DNA from 2 places in the Mesorhizobium sp. B2-2-3 genome. Region 2 is predicted to be linked to the other one. Evidence: predicted binding sites of a transcription regulator. Region 2 holds the regulator's gene; the other holds the start of a gene.

Region 1 (7,674 bases), on a different contig from region 2:
ATCGAATTGTCGGTCGGCTCGCTGGTGGCGCTGCTGGGAACGCTGTTCATCGACTTCATCGCCGTGCGCGGCATGGAATGGCCGCTGGCCTTCGTGCTCATCCTGGTGCTCGGTGCCATCATCGGCCTGGCGCATGGCTGGCTGATCACGCGGCTCAAATTGCAGCCCTTCGTGGTGACCTTGTGCGGCCTTTTGATCTATCGCGGCGTCGCCCGCTTCTACACCGCCGACGGCACCGCCGGCTTCGCCTTCGGCCAGAATTTCCCGGAGCTCGAATTCTTGACCGCCGGCCGCTCCTGGGGCGTGCCGAACTCCTTCTTCGCCCTGATCGTCATCGCCATCGTCATGTGGGTGGTGCTGCACCGCTCGGTGTTCGGCCGCTATCTCTACGCCATCGGCAAGAACGAGGAGGCGGCGAAATATTCCGGCATCCGCACCGGGCGTGTCGTCATGGCCGCCTACGTCATCTGCGGCGTACTGACGGCGCTGTCGGCGATCTATTTCGCCATGTACACGCGCTCCATCTCGCCGGCCAGCCACGGCCAGTTCTACGAGCTTTACGCCATTGCCGCGGCCGTGCTCGGCGGCTTCTCGCTGCGCGGCGGCGAGGGCTCGCTGATCGGCGTCATCCTCGGCACCGTGCTGCTGCAGGAGCTGCAGAACCTCGTCAATCTGCTCGGCATCCCGTCCTCGCTCAACTTCGCGGTGATGGGCGGCGTCATCCTCATCGGCGTGCTGATCGACCAGCAGTGGGGCGTGTTCCGCGCGCGGCGGCGCATGGTCGACGCCAGCCGCAAGAGCATCGCCGGGGCAGCGGCGGAATAGTCAGGGGCAAAAAGCCGCCGTCCGCCGTGGCCGTCGAAAGATAACTTCGCTCTATCTCGCCCGCCCCGCAATTCCGCTCGATCTGTTGTCGGCCGTATCTGTGCGGCCCCAAGTGACTTGAGTGCAAAAGGGGGGCGGCATCGCGAAAACGGTCTTGCGAGCTTCCATCCGGATTGGAACGAAACCCTTATCTGGGCGTTGTTCAAAGCTTTTCTATTCGGAGGCATGGTCATGGCTGCGAATCCGCTAAGCACCGCCAAGGTGGGAGGTCATCCCATCCATCCGATGCTCATTCCCTTTCCTGTCGCGTTCCTTGTCGGCGCGTTTCTCACCGATCTGATGTTCTGGGGCACTGCCGACGTCTTTTGGGCACGCGCGTCGATGTGGCTGATTGGAGCAGCCATCGTCATGGCTCTCCTGGCGGCGATTGCCGGCTTTATCGATTTCCTGAGCGAGCCGCGCATCCGCGCTCTGACGGACGCCTGGTATCACATGGTCGGCAATTTGACCGCCGTCGTTCTGGCGCTGATCAATTTCTATCTTCGCTACAGCCAAGGCGCCGAAGCGGCAGTTCGCCCATGGGGAGTGCTGCTTTCATTGATCGTTGTCTGCATCCTGCTGTTTACCGGCTGGAAAGGCTGGGAAATGGTGTACCGCCATCACGTCGCGGTTCTGGACGCGCCGACACAACCTTCGGCAACGCCGTCGGCCAGCACGCGTCGTGCCGATCACGACCGGCACGCGGCATAAAAGGAAGGTGTTTCGATGTTCAGGTCAGGCGAGCGCCACCTGACCATCAACACCTTTAGTCGATCAGCCCCGACATGTCGGAGAACGCCATCGCCTTGCGCAGCACCTCGGCAAAGCGCTCGCCTGCCGCTTCGCGCGAACCGCTATTGTCGATCGAGGTGACGCCGGGTCCGGAGAGCGTCACAGGGGCGCTGCGCGCCAGGCGTGCCAGAACCTCCCGGCGCGACTCGCGGCCACGCATCGCCAGCCGCCCGGCCAGCACATCGGGCGAAGCGGTGATCTCGACGATGACCAGATTGGCATAGCGCTTTCGCAAGGCAGGGATGATCGCGCGCGATACGTTGGCGACAGCGACATGGCCGTTGGCCACTGCCCAATCGACCTCGGCCGGCAGGCCGTAGCGCAGGCCGTGCGCCTCCCAGGAGACGGCGAAGGCGCCGTCGGCTTCGGCCTCGATGAAGGCGGCATCGGCCAGCGTGTCGTGATCCTCGCTTGCCGTGTCGCTCGGTCTGGTGATGACGCGGCGCACGAACTCCAGCCGCGTCTCGTCGGCGAAAAGCGCCTTGGCATGGCCGATGATCGTATCCTTGCCGGCGCCGCTCGGGCCCACCACGGCAACGAAGACGCCGTCGCGTATCGGAAACGCCTCGGCCGACAGTTCACGCTCGATCAATGCCGAAGCCATCACGCGACCCGCCGCCCCTGCCGCCAGACCGTGCGCACCACTGGAACGTGGTCGTCGAGGCGCACGCGCACCAGGTCGGCCCGGCGGCCCTCTTCGATGACGCCGCGATCGGAAAGACCGACGGCCTCGGCCGGGTTCTTGGACACCATTGCCACCGCCTGCGGCAGGGAAATGCTATCGACGACGTCGCCGAGAAAGAAGGCGGACTGGATCAGGCTGAAGGGGATGTAGTCGGACGACAATATGTCGAGCAGGCCGTCGCTGGCCAGCGTGCGCGCCGAGACGTTGCCCGAATGCGAGGCGCCCCGCATGACATTGGGCGCGCCCATCAGCACGCCGAGCCCTGCATCCTTCGAAGCCCTGGCGGCTTCCTCGGTGGTTGGGAATTCGGCAACGCGCACGCCTTGCTCGATGGCTTCGTCGACATGGCCCGTCGTCGCATCGTCATGGCTCGCAAGCACGATGCCGCGCTCGTGGCAGGCGGCGGCGATGAAGACGCGGTTCGCCCCCGAATTCCGTGCCGATTCGCCCATCCGCTTCTCACAGAATTTCTGGAAATCGCGATCGGTCAGCTTCAGCTTGCGTTGATAGTAGTAGGCATAGGTTTCGAGGTTGACGAACTGGCGCTGGCCTGGCGCATGGTCCATCAGCGAGGCGAGCTTCACCCGTTCGTCCGTCTCGAAATTGGCGAAGGCCCTGAGGCAATCCGGCGCCGAGACCTCGCAGCGTAGATGGATGAAATGGTCGGCCCGCAATCGATCCATCCGCAGGCTGTCCTCGATCGCATCGGCGAGCTTGCGGATGTCGGCGGCGTTGAGATCGGCATCCTCGTCCATGCCGACACGCAAGGCATCGAGCACGGTGGTAATGCCGGCGGTCGCCACTTGCGCGTCATGGGCGAGCACGGCGGCGATCGGGTTCCACCGCACCTTCGGCCGCGGCGCATAGTGGCCTTCCAGGTGATCGGTGTGCAGCTCGACCAGTCCCGGAATGATGAAGTCGCCAGCCATGTCCTCGCCGGCTCGCACGGCGCCGGCGGATATGTCGGCGATCAGACCGTCACGCATCACGAGCGAGCCGTCGATGATCTCGTCGGCAAGAACGATGCGGGCGTTGCTCAGAATGGTCTCGGCGGTCATTTCAGGCAGTCCTTGGTTTTTTCTGGCCTTTACGGCTTGTTGCTTCAGGCGGATTTTCTGGCCGGACGGCACCCGAGCGCGTGCTGGGAAAGCACCATGAACGGGGCGCCGGGTTCGGGCTCGATGAACAGCGTCAACCCGTCCACAGGCACCGGCTGGCGCAGCACCTCGGCGAACAGACCCTCGATTGCCAGGCGAAGACGAGGGCTTTCCTGTGGCCCGGCCCTGCCGGACAGCGTCATGTGAAAGCGGAAGCTCTCGAAGACGTAAGGATAGCCCCATTGGCAGAGATTGCGGAATTCGCCCGGCTTCAGCGAGTCCGGACTGCGCCGCTCGATCTCGGCCTCCGTCAACGGCGCGCGAAAGCGGTCGAAATCGCGCACCACATCATCGGCGAAGCGATTGAGCGGAGGCAATGCCGCCTCCGGCACCAGCGCGAAGAAACCGTCGATCTGGCTGACGACGAGACGGGGGATCATCACAACGGGCGTCGCCTCGGCAAAGGCGTCGAGCGCTGCGCGCAACGAGGCTTCGGTTTCGTTGGCCGCTAACCGGAAAGGGGCTTTCAGCGTTGCGTGAAAACCATAGCGCCGTGCCGATGCGGTGTGGAAGGCGACTTCCGCCGCCGACAAATCGCCCACCGCCTCCACCGGTCGCGTCGCGGCGCCGAACGGGTCACGGCCCAGCCAGTTGGCGGCGATCCGCGCCAATTTTTCGTCCTGTCGGGGGGTGAAGTAGATGGCGTAGCGCATCGAAAATCCTCGTCAGCCCGTTGCCATAGGTGATTTCCATGACGGATTGACGAAGCTTTGAAGGGTTTTCGAAGGCAAATCGACCCCGCCGGTCCTTAGCCGACGATTTTTCTGATCTGGACCAACAGGTTCAGCCGTGAACGCGCAACGGTCAGGCCTTCGTCAGCCATTCGTGCTCGGGCGCATTGTGGAATTTCCACGTCCGCTTCGGGCCGGCCATGACGTTGAGATAGTAGAGGTCGTAGCCATGACAAGCCGCGCAGGGGTGATAGCCCCTGGGCACCAGCACGACGTCGCCGTCCTCGATCGCCATCGCCTCGTCCAGCGCGCGGGAGCCGTCCTTGTCGGCGTCGGTATAGACCCGCTGGAAAGCAAAGCCCTGCGGCGGGTTGAGGCGGTGATAATAGGTTTCCTCGAGATAGGATTCATTAGGCAGATTGTCCTGGTCGTGCTTGTGCGGCGGATAGCTCGACGTATGGCCGCCGGGCGTGATGACCTCGACCACCAGCAGCGAATCGGCCGGCTTGCCCTCGGGCAGGATGTTGGTGACGTAGCGCGTATTGGTGCCCTTGCCGCGCACCTCCTGGCCGAGGTCGTCAGGCCCGATGACGCGAACCGGCAGGCCGCCGCTCAATCCCGGCGCCGAGCAGACCGCCAGTTCCAGTCCGCTATCAGCCGTCACCGACCAGTCCGATCCCTGCGGCACATAGACCGACCATGGTTTGCCTTCGAAGGGCGACATGCGCTGGCCAAGCAGGCCGAGATCCTTGCCGCCGGCCGTGACCGTGCCCTTGCCGGTGACGAACACCAGGCAGACTTCGCGATCGTCCGTTGTTCCCGAAGCCGTTTGCCCTGATTTCAGCCGATGCAGGTCGAACCCGACATAGGTCCACCCGGCGCTTTGCGGGGTGACATGCGCGACACGGCCATGGCCCTTGTCGGCTTTGACCAGCAGCTTCGACATCCGGTTACTCCTTCGGTTCGACTTCGGCGGGCGCCTTGTTCTCGTCGGCCGGCTTGTAGAGATAAAAAAACTGCCAGACGCCATAGCCGGCGAAGCCCAGGGCGATCACGCCCCAGAACGGCGTGCCGCTCGCGAATTCGATGATCGACCAGATGACGCAGACCGCGACGACGGCGACACGCCGCCATAGGGGCCGGAAGAAGGGGTGCTCGGAATCTTTCATCGCGGCAACCTACAGCAAGCCCGGCCTGGCGAGAACCCGATCAGACATCGGGGAAGCCCTGGGTCTCGACCGTGTAGCCGGCCGCCGTCATCACCCGCATCAACTCCTTGTGGCCCACCTGCGCCATCTTGAGCGGCGGGTTCTTCTTCGGGTCCTGTTCGGCCTCGACCACGAACCAGCCTTCATAGCCATGGTCGGCGAAACGCTGCACGATGGCGCCGAAATCCAGCGAGCCGTCGCCCGGCACGGTGAAGGCGCCGAGAGCCACCGCATCGAGGAAGGACTGCCTCGTGCGGTCGAGCTTCTCGATCACACCCATGCGTACGTCCTTCACATGCACATGGCTGATGCGCTTGTGGTGATTGTCGATGGCGCGCAGCACATCGCCGCCGGCAAAGGCCAGATGTCCAGCGTCAAACAGCAGCGGAATGCCCGCTCCGGAATGGCGCATGAAGGCGTCGAGCTCCGCCTCGGTCTCGACCACCGCCGCCATATGGTGATGATAGGAAAGCGGCATGCCTTGCTCGGCGCACCATTCGCCGAATTCGGTCAGGCGCCTGGCATAGGCCTTCATCTCGTCGCTCGAGAGTTTCGGCTTGGTGGCGAGCGGCTTCGAGCGGTCGCCCTGGATCGAACGGCCAACCTCGCCATAGACGATGCAAGGCGCGTTGACCGCCTTGAACAGGTCGACCATCGGCTGGATGCGATCCTTGTTCTTGCTCATCTCCTCGTCGACCAGCGTGCCCGAGAACCAGCCGCCGCACAGTGTGACGTCAGCCGCCTTCAGGATCGGCAGCATCACCTTGGGGTCCTTGGGAAAGCGCCGTCCCATCTCCATGCCGGTGAAGCCGGCCGAACGCGACTGGCGTAGGCACTCCTCCAACGACACCTCGTCGCTGAGTTCCGCAAGATCGTCGTTCCACCACGCGATGGGGGACATGCCCAGTTTGGCTTTCAAGTCGTCACTCCGGTTCTTGTTCACCCTCCCCCTTGTGGGGAGGGTCGCTGCGAAGCAGCGGGGTGGGGGTGCGGCGCCAGACCCCACCCGGACCTTCGGTCCGACCTCCCCACAAGGAGAGATAGGGGGTGGGCAGCGCCGAGATCAATCGCCGACGCTCTGCATCCGCCGTTTTTCATCATAGACCTTGCGCGCCGCGTTCACTTGGCTGCGCTCGGAGACTTCCGGCACCGCCACGTCCCACCAGTGGCCGCCGGCATCGGTGGAGACCAGCGGATCGGTGTCGATGACCAGTACCGTGGTGCGGTCGTTGCCTTTCGCCTGAGCCAGCGCCGTCTCCAGCCCTGCGATCGACGAAACCTTCTCGGCGATCGCCCCCATGCTCGCGGCGTGCGCGGCAAAGTCGACGTCGGGCAGCACCTCGTGGCGCGCATCCTTCAGGAGATTGTTGAAGTTGGCGCCGCCGATCGCCATCTGCAGCCGGTTGATGCAGCCAAAACCCCTGTTGTCGAGCAGCACGATGGTCAGCTTCAGGCCGAGCATCACCGAGGTGGCGATCTCGGAATTGAGCATCAGGTAGGAGCCGTCGCCGATCATGACGACGACCTCTTCCCCGGGCTTGGCCATCTTGGTGCCGAGCCCGCCGGCAATCTCGTAACCCATGGTCGAGAAGCCGTATTCGGCATGATACGAGCCGGGCGCGCCGGCCTGCCAAAGCTTGTGCAATTCGCCCGGCAGCCCGCCGGCGGCGTTGAGCAGCGTCACGCCGGAGCCCATGGCGCGTTGCACGGCGCCGATCACCTGCGCGTCGGAAGGGTAGGCGGCATTGGTCGACGCAGTCACCTTGGCGGCTTCGGCCTGCCATTCCTTCTTGCCGGCTGCCGCATTGTCGGTCCAGGCGGATGGCACCTTCCAGCCTTTCAGCGCGGCACCGAGTTCGGCCAAGCCTTCGGCCGCGTCGGCGACCAGCGGCGATGCCCGATGCTTGCCTGCATCGAAAGGCTGCACATTCAAGCCGATGATGGTTTTGCCCGAATTCTTGAACAGCGCCCAGGAGCCGGTGGTGAAATCCTGCAGGCGCGTGCCGATGGCGAGCACGACATCGGCCTCTTCCGCCAGCCGGTTGGCGGCCGACGTGCCGGTGACGCCGACCGCCGCCATGTTGAGCGGATGATCGTCCGGCAGCGAGGATTTGCCGCCTTGCGTTTCGCAGACCGGAATGCCGACGGCTTCGACGAATTTCGCCAGTTCGTCCGAGGCCTGAGAATAGAGCACGCCGCCGCCGGCGATCACCAGCGGCTTGCTGGCGCTCTTCAGCGCCGCAACCGCGGCCGCCAATTCAGCCCGATCCGGGCGCGGCCGGCGCTGGCGCCAGACC
Region 2 (7,674 bases):
TCGATCCGGCCGGGCCGCCGCCCATCAGCTGGAACGTCGCGTTGAGCGGCGCCACCGTCTGGCCGCTGGTAACCCACCATGCCGCACCGCGCCAGACCAGAAGCCCGCCCAGCGTCACGATGAAGGCCGGCACTTCGAGATAGGCGATGACGAAGCCCTGGAAGGCGCCGATCAAAAGGCCGAGCACCAGGCCGATGACCAGCGCGAGCACCCAGATCCATGGATTGCCGAGCTCGAGACCGACCATCCGCACTAGGAAATGCACCTGGGCGAAACCCATGACCATGCCGATCAACCCTTCGGCGGAACCGACGGACAGATCGATATTGCGCATGACGATGACCAGCACCATGCCGCAGGCCATGATGGCGACGGCCGAGGTCTGCACCGACAGGTTCCACAGATTGCGCGGCGTGAGAAAGGTACGGCTGTCGAAATCGAGCGGATTGACGCCGAGACGCAGGCTGGACAAGACATGCAACCCGATCCAGATCAGCAGCAGCGCGCCGATCATGCCGAGCATGCGCGTGTCGATCTCGGTCGCCTTAAGGAACCGGGCGACGGCGCCGAGTTCCGACGCACGCGCGGTGTCGGCCTGCGGGTTGGACGTCGTATCGGTCATGATTTTCTCCCGCCGGCCTGCCCGTCCGATGCGGGATGCCGGAAGCCAGCCTAGAAGTTACCCGCCCGGGGCGGAAAAACAAATTTTCTTGAAAAAACGCCGCGGCTTGGCAGCCGCGGCGTTCATCGCATGAAATGGAAGATCAGTTGCAGGCCGCTACGCTGCCCGCCGCGACGCCGGCACAGACCTCGTCTTTCTTGATCCAGCCGGCGTCGATGACGACGTTGAGATTGTCCTTGGTGATCGCAACCGGGGTCAGGAACAGCGATTTGACGGTGTTCCCACCGGGCGTTGTGAAGTCCTTGACGCCGGCGATATCGGTCATCTTCTTGCCGTCGGCCAGCTGCGAGGCGATCTCGGCGGCATTCTTGCCGAGTTCACGCGCGTCCTTCCACACCGACACGGTCTGCGTGCCGAGCGCGATGCGGTTCAGCGCCGCGTGGTCGCCGTCCTGGCCCGAGACCGGAACGGTACCGGCCAGGCCTTGAGCCGTCAGCGCCGCGACGACGCCGCCGGCAGTGCCGTCATTGGCCGCGACGACCGCGTCGACCTTGTTGTCGTTGGCGGTCAGGAACTGCTCCATGTTCTTCTGCGCATTGGCCGGCAGCCAGCCATCCGTATAGGCTTCGCCGACATTCTTGATCTTGCCGCTGTCGATGGCGTCCTTGAGCACTTCCATGGAGCCCGAGAACAGGAAATCGGCATTCGGATCGGCACCCGAGCCCTTGATGAAGACGTAGTTGCCTTCCGGCTTCACCTTGAACACTTCGCGGGCCTGCATGCGGCCGACTTCCTTGTTGTCGAAGGTCAGATAGAAGACGTCCTTGTTCTCGATCAGGCGGTCATAGCCGACGACCGGAATGCCTTCGTCGAGCGCCTTCTGCACCGCCGGGCCGATGGCGGAGGCGTCCTGCGCCAGGATGATCAGCGAATTGGCGCCCTGGGAGATCAGGCTCTCGACGTCGGTGAGCTGCTTGCCGGGATTGGACTGGGCGTCGGCGGAAATATACTTGTCGCCGGCGGCTTCGATCGCCTTCTTCATGGCGGCCTCGTCGGTCTTCCAGCGCTCTTCCTGGAAGTTCGACCAGGAAACGCCGATGACCTTGTCCTTCGCCTGCGCGACCGACGCGAGCGTCAGCGACATGGCGACACCCGCCAGGATGGCGGCTGTGAATCTCTTCATCTTAATCCTCCCTGCGCCGCGTATGGCGCGACCAAACAGGCCCGTAGGCCGGCACAAAGGCTCTATTTTTTCGAGCCTCGAAAAAACACTGGTCCATCGTCGGAACGCTGTCAACGTCGATTCTGATGTATTTTGATGTCCTCGTGAATTTTTTTCGAGCTCCGGAATAAATAATGACAGCCAAGGCCGGTTCTGCCAGTATTTGACGGTCGTCGGGATCCTGGGGAGAGAACGCGGCGACGGGGAGGATGCGAGAAACATGTCGGTCGGAATCCGCCACGACGATTTGCGCCGACGCAACCGGGCAATGGTGATCGCGGCCGTGCGCCGTGCCGGGCAGCCCTCGCGCACCGAGATTGCCGCGACCACCGGGCTCAGCCATTCCACCATATCGGCGATCTCCTCCGACCTGATTGGCGAAGGCATCCTGGCGCAGAGCAAGCCGAGCGAGGCCGGTGCGCTGAAACGCGGCCGGCCGCAGGTCGGCCTCAGCCTCAACCCTGAAGCCGCGGCGGTGATGACCGTGGTGCTGTCGCTGAATTTTCTCTCCGTCGCCGTCATCGACTATGCCGGCCAGGTGATATCTGAAGAGCAGCGCCGGCTGGACACGCTCACCCTGTCGCGCGAGGCGCTGATCGGCGAATGCGTGGCCATCGTCAGGCGGCGGTTCGAGGATCCCGACCTCGACGTCGGCAGCATCGCCCGTATCGCGCTGGCGATCCAGGGCATCACCGACACGGATGCGCGCACCATGCTGTGGTCGCCGATCACGCCGCAGACCGACATCGCCTTCGCCGACATACTGGAGGCCGAGTTCGGCATTCCCGCCACCATGGAGAACGATTGCAACATGATGGCGGTGGCGCTGCGCTGGCGCGATCCCCAGCGCTACCGCGACGACTTCATCGCCATCCTTTTGTCGCACGGCATCGGCATGGGCTTGGTGCTGAAGGGTGAACTGTTCACCGGCACCCATTCATCCGGAGGCGAGTTCGGCCACATGATCCATCGCCCCGGCGGGGCGCTCTGCCGCTGCGGGCGGCGCGGCTGCGTCGAGGCCTATGCCGGCAACTATGCCATCTGGCGCAACGCGAGGCAGCTTGGCGAGGACACCGAGCCCGTCGACGTCAGCGACGCCGACATGCGCACCCTGGCGGCCTCGGCGCGCGAAAAGGACGGGCCGGAGCGCGAAGCCTACCGCAAGGCCGGCGAGGCGCTGGGTTACGGCCTTGGCAGCCTGTTCGCGCTGATCGATCCGGCGCCGGTCGCCATGGTCGGCGTCAGCGCCGCCGCCTTCGACCTGATCGAGCCGGCTCTGCGCGAGGCCATTGCCCAGACCGCCGGCGGCCAGCACTCGAAATCGATTTCCTTCGACACCGAGCCGAACGAACTGCCACTGATCCGCGAGGGCTGCGCCATGCGCGCGCTGACCTTCGTCGACCAGGAGATTTTCGCGCCGGGGGCACAGGCGAAATCAGGCGTGGGCGAGAACGTTGCGTGACATATCCCTAGTCTTCGCGAATCGCATACCCCGCGCCCCGAATGGTGCGGATCACGTCAGGCATGCGGCCATTGTTGACCGCCTTGCGCAGCCGGCCGACATGCACGTCCACGGTGCGCTCGTCGATATAGATCGTTTCGCCCCAGACATTGTCGAGCAGTTGGCTGCGCGAGAACACGCGGCCGGGATGTCGCATCATGAATTCGAGCAGGCGGAACTCGGTCGGCCCGAGCCGGATCTCGCTTTTCTTGCGGTAGACCCGGTGCGATTCACGGTCGAGCACGATGTCGCCGACCTTGAGCACGCTGGACAGAACTTCGGGCTTGGCGCGGCGCAGCAGCGCCTTGACGCGTGCCATGAATTCCGGCGTTGAGAACGGCTTGACCAGATAGTCGTCGGCGCCGGTGGAGAGACCGCGCACCCGGTCGCTTTCCTCGCCGCGCGCCGTCAGCATGATGATCGGCAGCCGCTCGGTCTCGGGCCGCATGCGGAGACGGCGGCAGAGCTCGATGCCGGACACCGCCGGCACCATCCAGTCGAGCACAAGAAGGTCAGGGACATTCTCCTGCAAGCGGATCTCGGCTTCGTCGCCGCGCGTCACCACCTCTACCTGATAACCCTCCGATTCCAGATTGTAACGGAGCAGCACACCCAGCGGCTCCTCGTCCTCCACCACCATGATGCGTGGCGCGATCATCGACTGGTCACCCCTGCCGTCAAGCCGCTGGCGCCGACATCGCCGTCTCGTCCTGCTTCGGGCGATTGGCGGGCAATTGCGTGCCGGTCAGCACATAATAGGCATTTTCGGCAATGTTGGTCACGTGATCGCCGATGCGCTCGAGATTCTTGGCGCAGAACAAAAGATGCGTGCAGGCGGTGATGTTGCGCGGATCCTCCATCATGTAGGTCAGCAGCTCGCGGAAGACCGACGTGTATTTGACGTCGATGCGTTCATCGTCGGCGCGCAGCTTGGCAAGTGCCGCGGCATCGCGCGCCGCATACTCCTCGATCACGCCTTGGACCTGGATCAGCACAAGCTGCGCCATGGCGTCGATGGAGTGCGACAGGTCGCGCGGCGTGGCGGCAAGGCCGACGGTGCCGACGCGCTTGGCGATGTTCTTGGCGAGATCGCCGATGCGTTCGAGATCGCCCGCCATGCGGATCGAGCCGACGACATGGCGCAGATCGTCCGCCATGGGCTGCCGCTTGGCGATCAGGGTGATGGCGCGGTCGTCGAGTTCGCGCTGGCGCGCATCCATGATCGCGTCGTCGGAGACGACGCGCTGGGCGAGCGCGTTGTCGGAATTCAGGAGCGCCTTGGTCGCGCCGCCGACCATCGATGAGGCGAGATCGCCCATGTCGCGGATCAGCCTGCTGATCTGTCCGAGATCTTCGTCAAAGGCTGCGACTGTGTGTTCGGCCATGATCTTGGTCCTCGTATGCCTGGGATCAGCCGAAGCGGCCGGTGATATAGTCCTGCGTGCGCTTCTCGCGGGGCGACGTGAAGATCTTCTCGGTGCGGTCGAACTCGACCAGCTCGCCCAGATACATGAAGGCGGTCTGCTTCGACACGCGCGCCGCCTGCTGCATGTTGTGGGTGACGATGACGATCGTATAATCGGCCTGCAACTCGTCGATCAGCTCCTCGATCTTGGCGGTCGACAGCGGATCGAGCGCCGAGGCAGGCTCGTCGAGCAGGATGACCTCCGGCTTCACCGCCACCGTGCGGGCGATGCAGAGGCGCTGCTGCTGGCCGCCCGAAAGGCTGAGGCCGCTGGCGTTGAGCTTGTCCTTGACCTCGCTCCACAGTGCCGCGCGCTTCAGCGCCTGCTCGACACGGCCGTCCATCTCCGCCTTGCTGAGCTTCTCATAGAGCCTGACGCCGAAGGCGATGTTCTCGTAGATCGACATCGGGAACGGCGTCGGCTTCTGGAACACCATGCCGATCTTGGTCCTGAGCAGGTTGAGATCCTGCGAACGGTCGAGGATATTCTGGCCGTCGAGCAGCACTTGGCCCTCGGCGCTCTGCCTCGGGTAAAGCTCGTAGATGCGGTTGAAGACGCGCAGCAGCGTCGACTTCCCGCAGCCCGAAGGCCCGATGAAGGCGGTGACGCTGCGCTCGGGCAGCGACAGGCTGATATCCTTCAGCGCCTTCGACTGGCCATAGTAGAAATTGAGGCCCTTGACCTCGATCTTGGCTTTCTCGACCGCGACTTCGGGCGTATTCAACTCGGTGGACAACATCGGTTTCATCTGTCCTCTCTGCGTCCGGTAAGGCTGCGGGCGAAGATGCTCAGCCCGAGAACCGTAAGGGTGATTATGAGTGCGCCGGTCCACGCCAGCTGCTGCCATTCCTCGTAGGGGCTGAGAGCGAACTGGAAGATGGTGACGGGCAGGCTGGCCATCGGCGCATTGAGATTACTCGACCAGAACTGGTTGTTGAGTGCCGTGAAGAGCAGCGGCGCCGTCTCGCCGGAAATGCGGGCGATGGCCAGCAATATGCCGGTGACGATGCCCGACAGCGCCGCACGGTAGGCGACCGAGCGGATGACCACCCAGCGCGGCGCGCCGATCGCGGCGCCGGCCTCGCGCAGGGCGTTCGGCACCAGGTTGAGCATGTCCTCCGTGGTGCGAACGACGACCGGGATGACCAGGATGGCCAGTGCGACGGCACCGGCAATCGCCGAGAAATGTCCCATCGGCCGCACCAGCAGCTCGTAGACGAACAGGCCGACGATGATCGAGGGTGCCGACAGCAGGATGTCGTTGATGAAGCGCACGACGGTGGTGAGGCGCGAGAAGCGGCCATATTCGGCCATGTAGGTCCCAGCGAGGACACCGATCGGCGTGCCGACGATGACGGCGATGACTGTCATCATGATACTGCCGTAGATGGCATTGAGCAGGCCGCCGGCATCGCCGGGCGGCGGTGTCATTTCGGTGAACACAGAGAGCGAAACACCCGACAGGCCCTTATAGAGCAGTGCGCCGAGGATCAGCGCCAGCCAGGCCAGGCCGATGCCCGCCGCCGCGACGCATAGCGTCATCATCACGGCATTCCTGCGCTTGCGTCGATTGTGAAGCGATGTGGCCGTCGACATCGGTCAGGCTCCCGTGCGGCTGTCCATGCGCAGCAGCATGTAGCGCGCAAGGGCAAGGATCAGGAAAGTGATGACGAACAGGATCAGGCCGAGCGCCACCAGCGAAGACGTATAGAGATCGCCGTCGGCTTCGGTGAACTCGTTGGCGATGGTCGCCGAGATCGTCGTGCCGGGCGCGAACAGCGAGGCGCTGATGCGGTGGGCGTTGCCGATGACGAAGGTTACCGCCATGGTTTCGCCGAGCGCGCGGCCGAGGCCGAGCATGACGCCGCCCATGATGCCGACGCGGGTATAGGGGATGACGACGCGGCGCGTGACCTCCCAGGTCGTGCAGCCGATGCCGTAGGCCGATTCCTTCAGCACCGCCGGCACCGTGTCGAAGACATCCTTGGTGATCGAGGTGATGAAGGGCAGGACCATGATGGCAAGGATCAGCGCCGAGGTCAGAAGGCCGATGCCGTAGGGCGGGCCGGCAAACAGGCTGGAGAGTCCCGGCACGTCGTGGAAAAGCTTGATGATGAAGGGCTGCACCGTCGTCTGCAGGAACGGCGCGAACACGAACAGGCCCCAGATGCCGTAGATGATGGAGGGTATGCCGGCAAGCAGCTCGACGGCGATGCCGATGGGGCGCCGGAGTGGCCGCGGGCAGAGTTCGGTAAGGAAGATGGCGATGCCGATGCCGATGGGAACGGCGATCAGGATGGCGATGGCGGCGGTGACGATGGTTCCGTAGATCGGGGCCAGCGCTCCGAAATTCTCGGTGACCGGGTTCCACGATTCGGTCGTCAGGAAGGAGAACCCGAATTTCGACAGCGCTTCCCACGAGCCGGCAAACAGCGAAATCGCCACGCCGCCGAGGATGAGCAGGACGAGGATGGCGGAAAAGCGTGTCGCCGTCCGGAAAATCGTATCGGTGAGCGCGAAGCGTCGGACCGTCGCTTCCCTGGCCCGCATGGCGGCCGACGATGGCATGGCTTCGGAGACGGCGGTCATCTGGCCCTCGCGTTTCAAGGAAGACAGGGAGGGCGCCGTGAAGCGCCCTCCTCGTTCAGCAGGGATTACATGGCGGAATAGAGCGGCTTGCCGTCTTCGCCGACGATGTCCTTGGCCCACATGTCCTCGACGCTCTTGACGACCGCGTCGGGGATCGGAACGTAGTCCAGCGCCCCGGCCATGTCGTCGCCCTTGGCGTAGGACCAGGCGAAGAACTTGAGCGCTTCACCGGTCGCCGCCACGTCGCCGGGCTTCTTGTAGACCAGGATCCAGG

The links. Region 2 encodes PhoB, which activates phosphate uptake and scavenging genes when phosphate is short. Its sites were predicted from a motif close to TGTCATNNANCTGTCAT; they were not measured.
Region 1: a site for PhoB is predicted at 4,190-4,206, ahead of FJ951_RS23970 (DUF1045 domain-containing protein). Genes of this name have one in related genera too.

Annotation. Positions count from the first base shown of each region.
Region 1 covers NZ_VFWC01000015.1:19,604-27,277, forward strand. Annotated here, with positions in the region: gene FJ951_RS23950 (ABC transporter permease) at 1-825, shown strand, start outside; gene FJ951_RS23955 (DUF2231 domain-containing protein) at 1,057-1,575, shown strand; gene phnN (phosphonate metabolism protein/1,5-bisphosphokinase (PRPP-forming) PhnN) at 1,631-2,263, opposite strand; gene FJ951_RS23965 (alpha-D-ribose 1-methylphosphonate 5-triphosphate diphosphatase) at 2,260-3,399, opposite strand; gene FJ951_RS23970 (DUF1045 domain-containing protein) at 3,444-4,151, opposite strand; gene iolB (5-deoxy-glucuronate isomerase) at 4,303-5,115, opposite strand; gene FJ951_RS23980 (DUF3329 domain-containing protein) at 5,120-5,338, opposite strand; gene iolE (myo-inosose-2 dehydratase) at 5,379-6,296, opposite strand; gene iolD (3D-(3,5/4)-trihydroxycyclohexane-1,2-dione acylhydrolase (decyclizing)) at 6,441-7,674, opposite strand, start outside.
Region 2 covers NZ_VFWC01000017.1:27,586-35,259, reverse strand. Annotated here, with positions in the region: gene FJ951_RS25315 (sugar ABC transporter permease) at 1-622, opposite strand, end outside; gene xylF (D-xylose ABC transporter substrate-binding protein) at 765-1,805, opposite strand; gene FJ951_RS25305 (ROK family protein) at 2,065-3,306, shown strand; gene phoB (phosphate regulon transcriptional regulator PhoB) at 3,314-4,003, opposite strand; gene phoU (phosphate signaling complex protein PhoU) at 4,023-4,730, opposite strand; gene pstB (phosphate ABC transporter ATP-binding protein PstB) at 4,756-5,559, opposite strand; gene pstA (phosphate ABC transporter permease PstA) at 5,556-6,407, opposite strand; gene pstC (phosphate ABC transporter permease subunit PstC) at 6,411-7,400, opposite strand; gene pstS (phosphate ABC transporter substrate-binding protein PstS) at 7,466-7,674, opposite strand, start outside.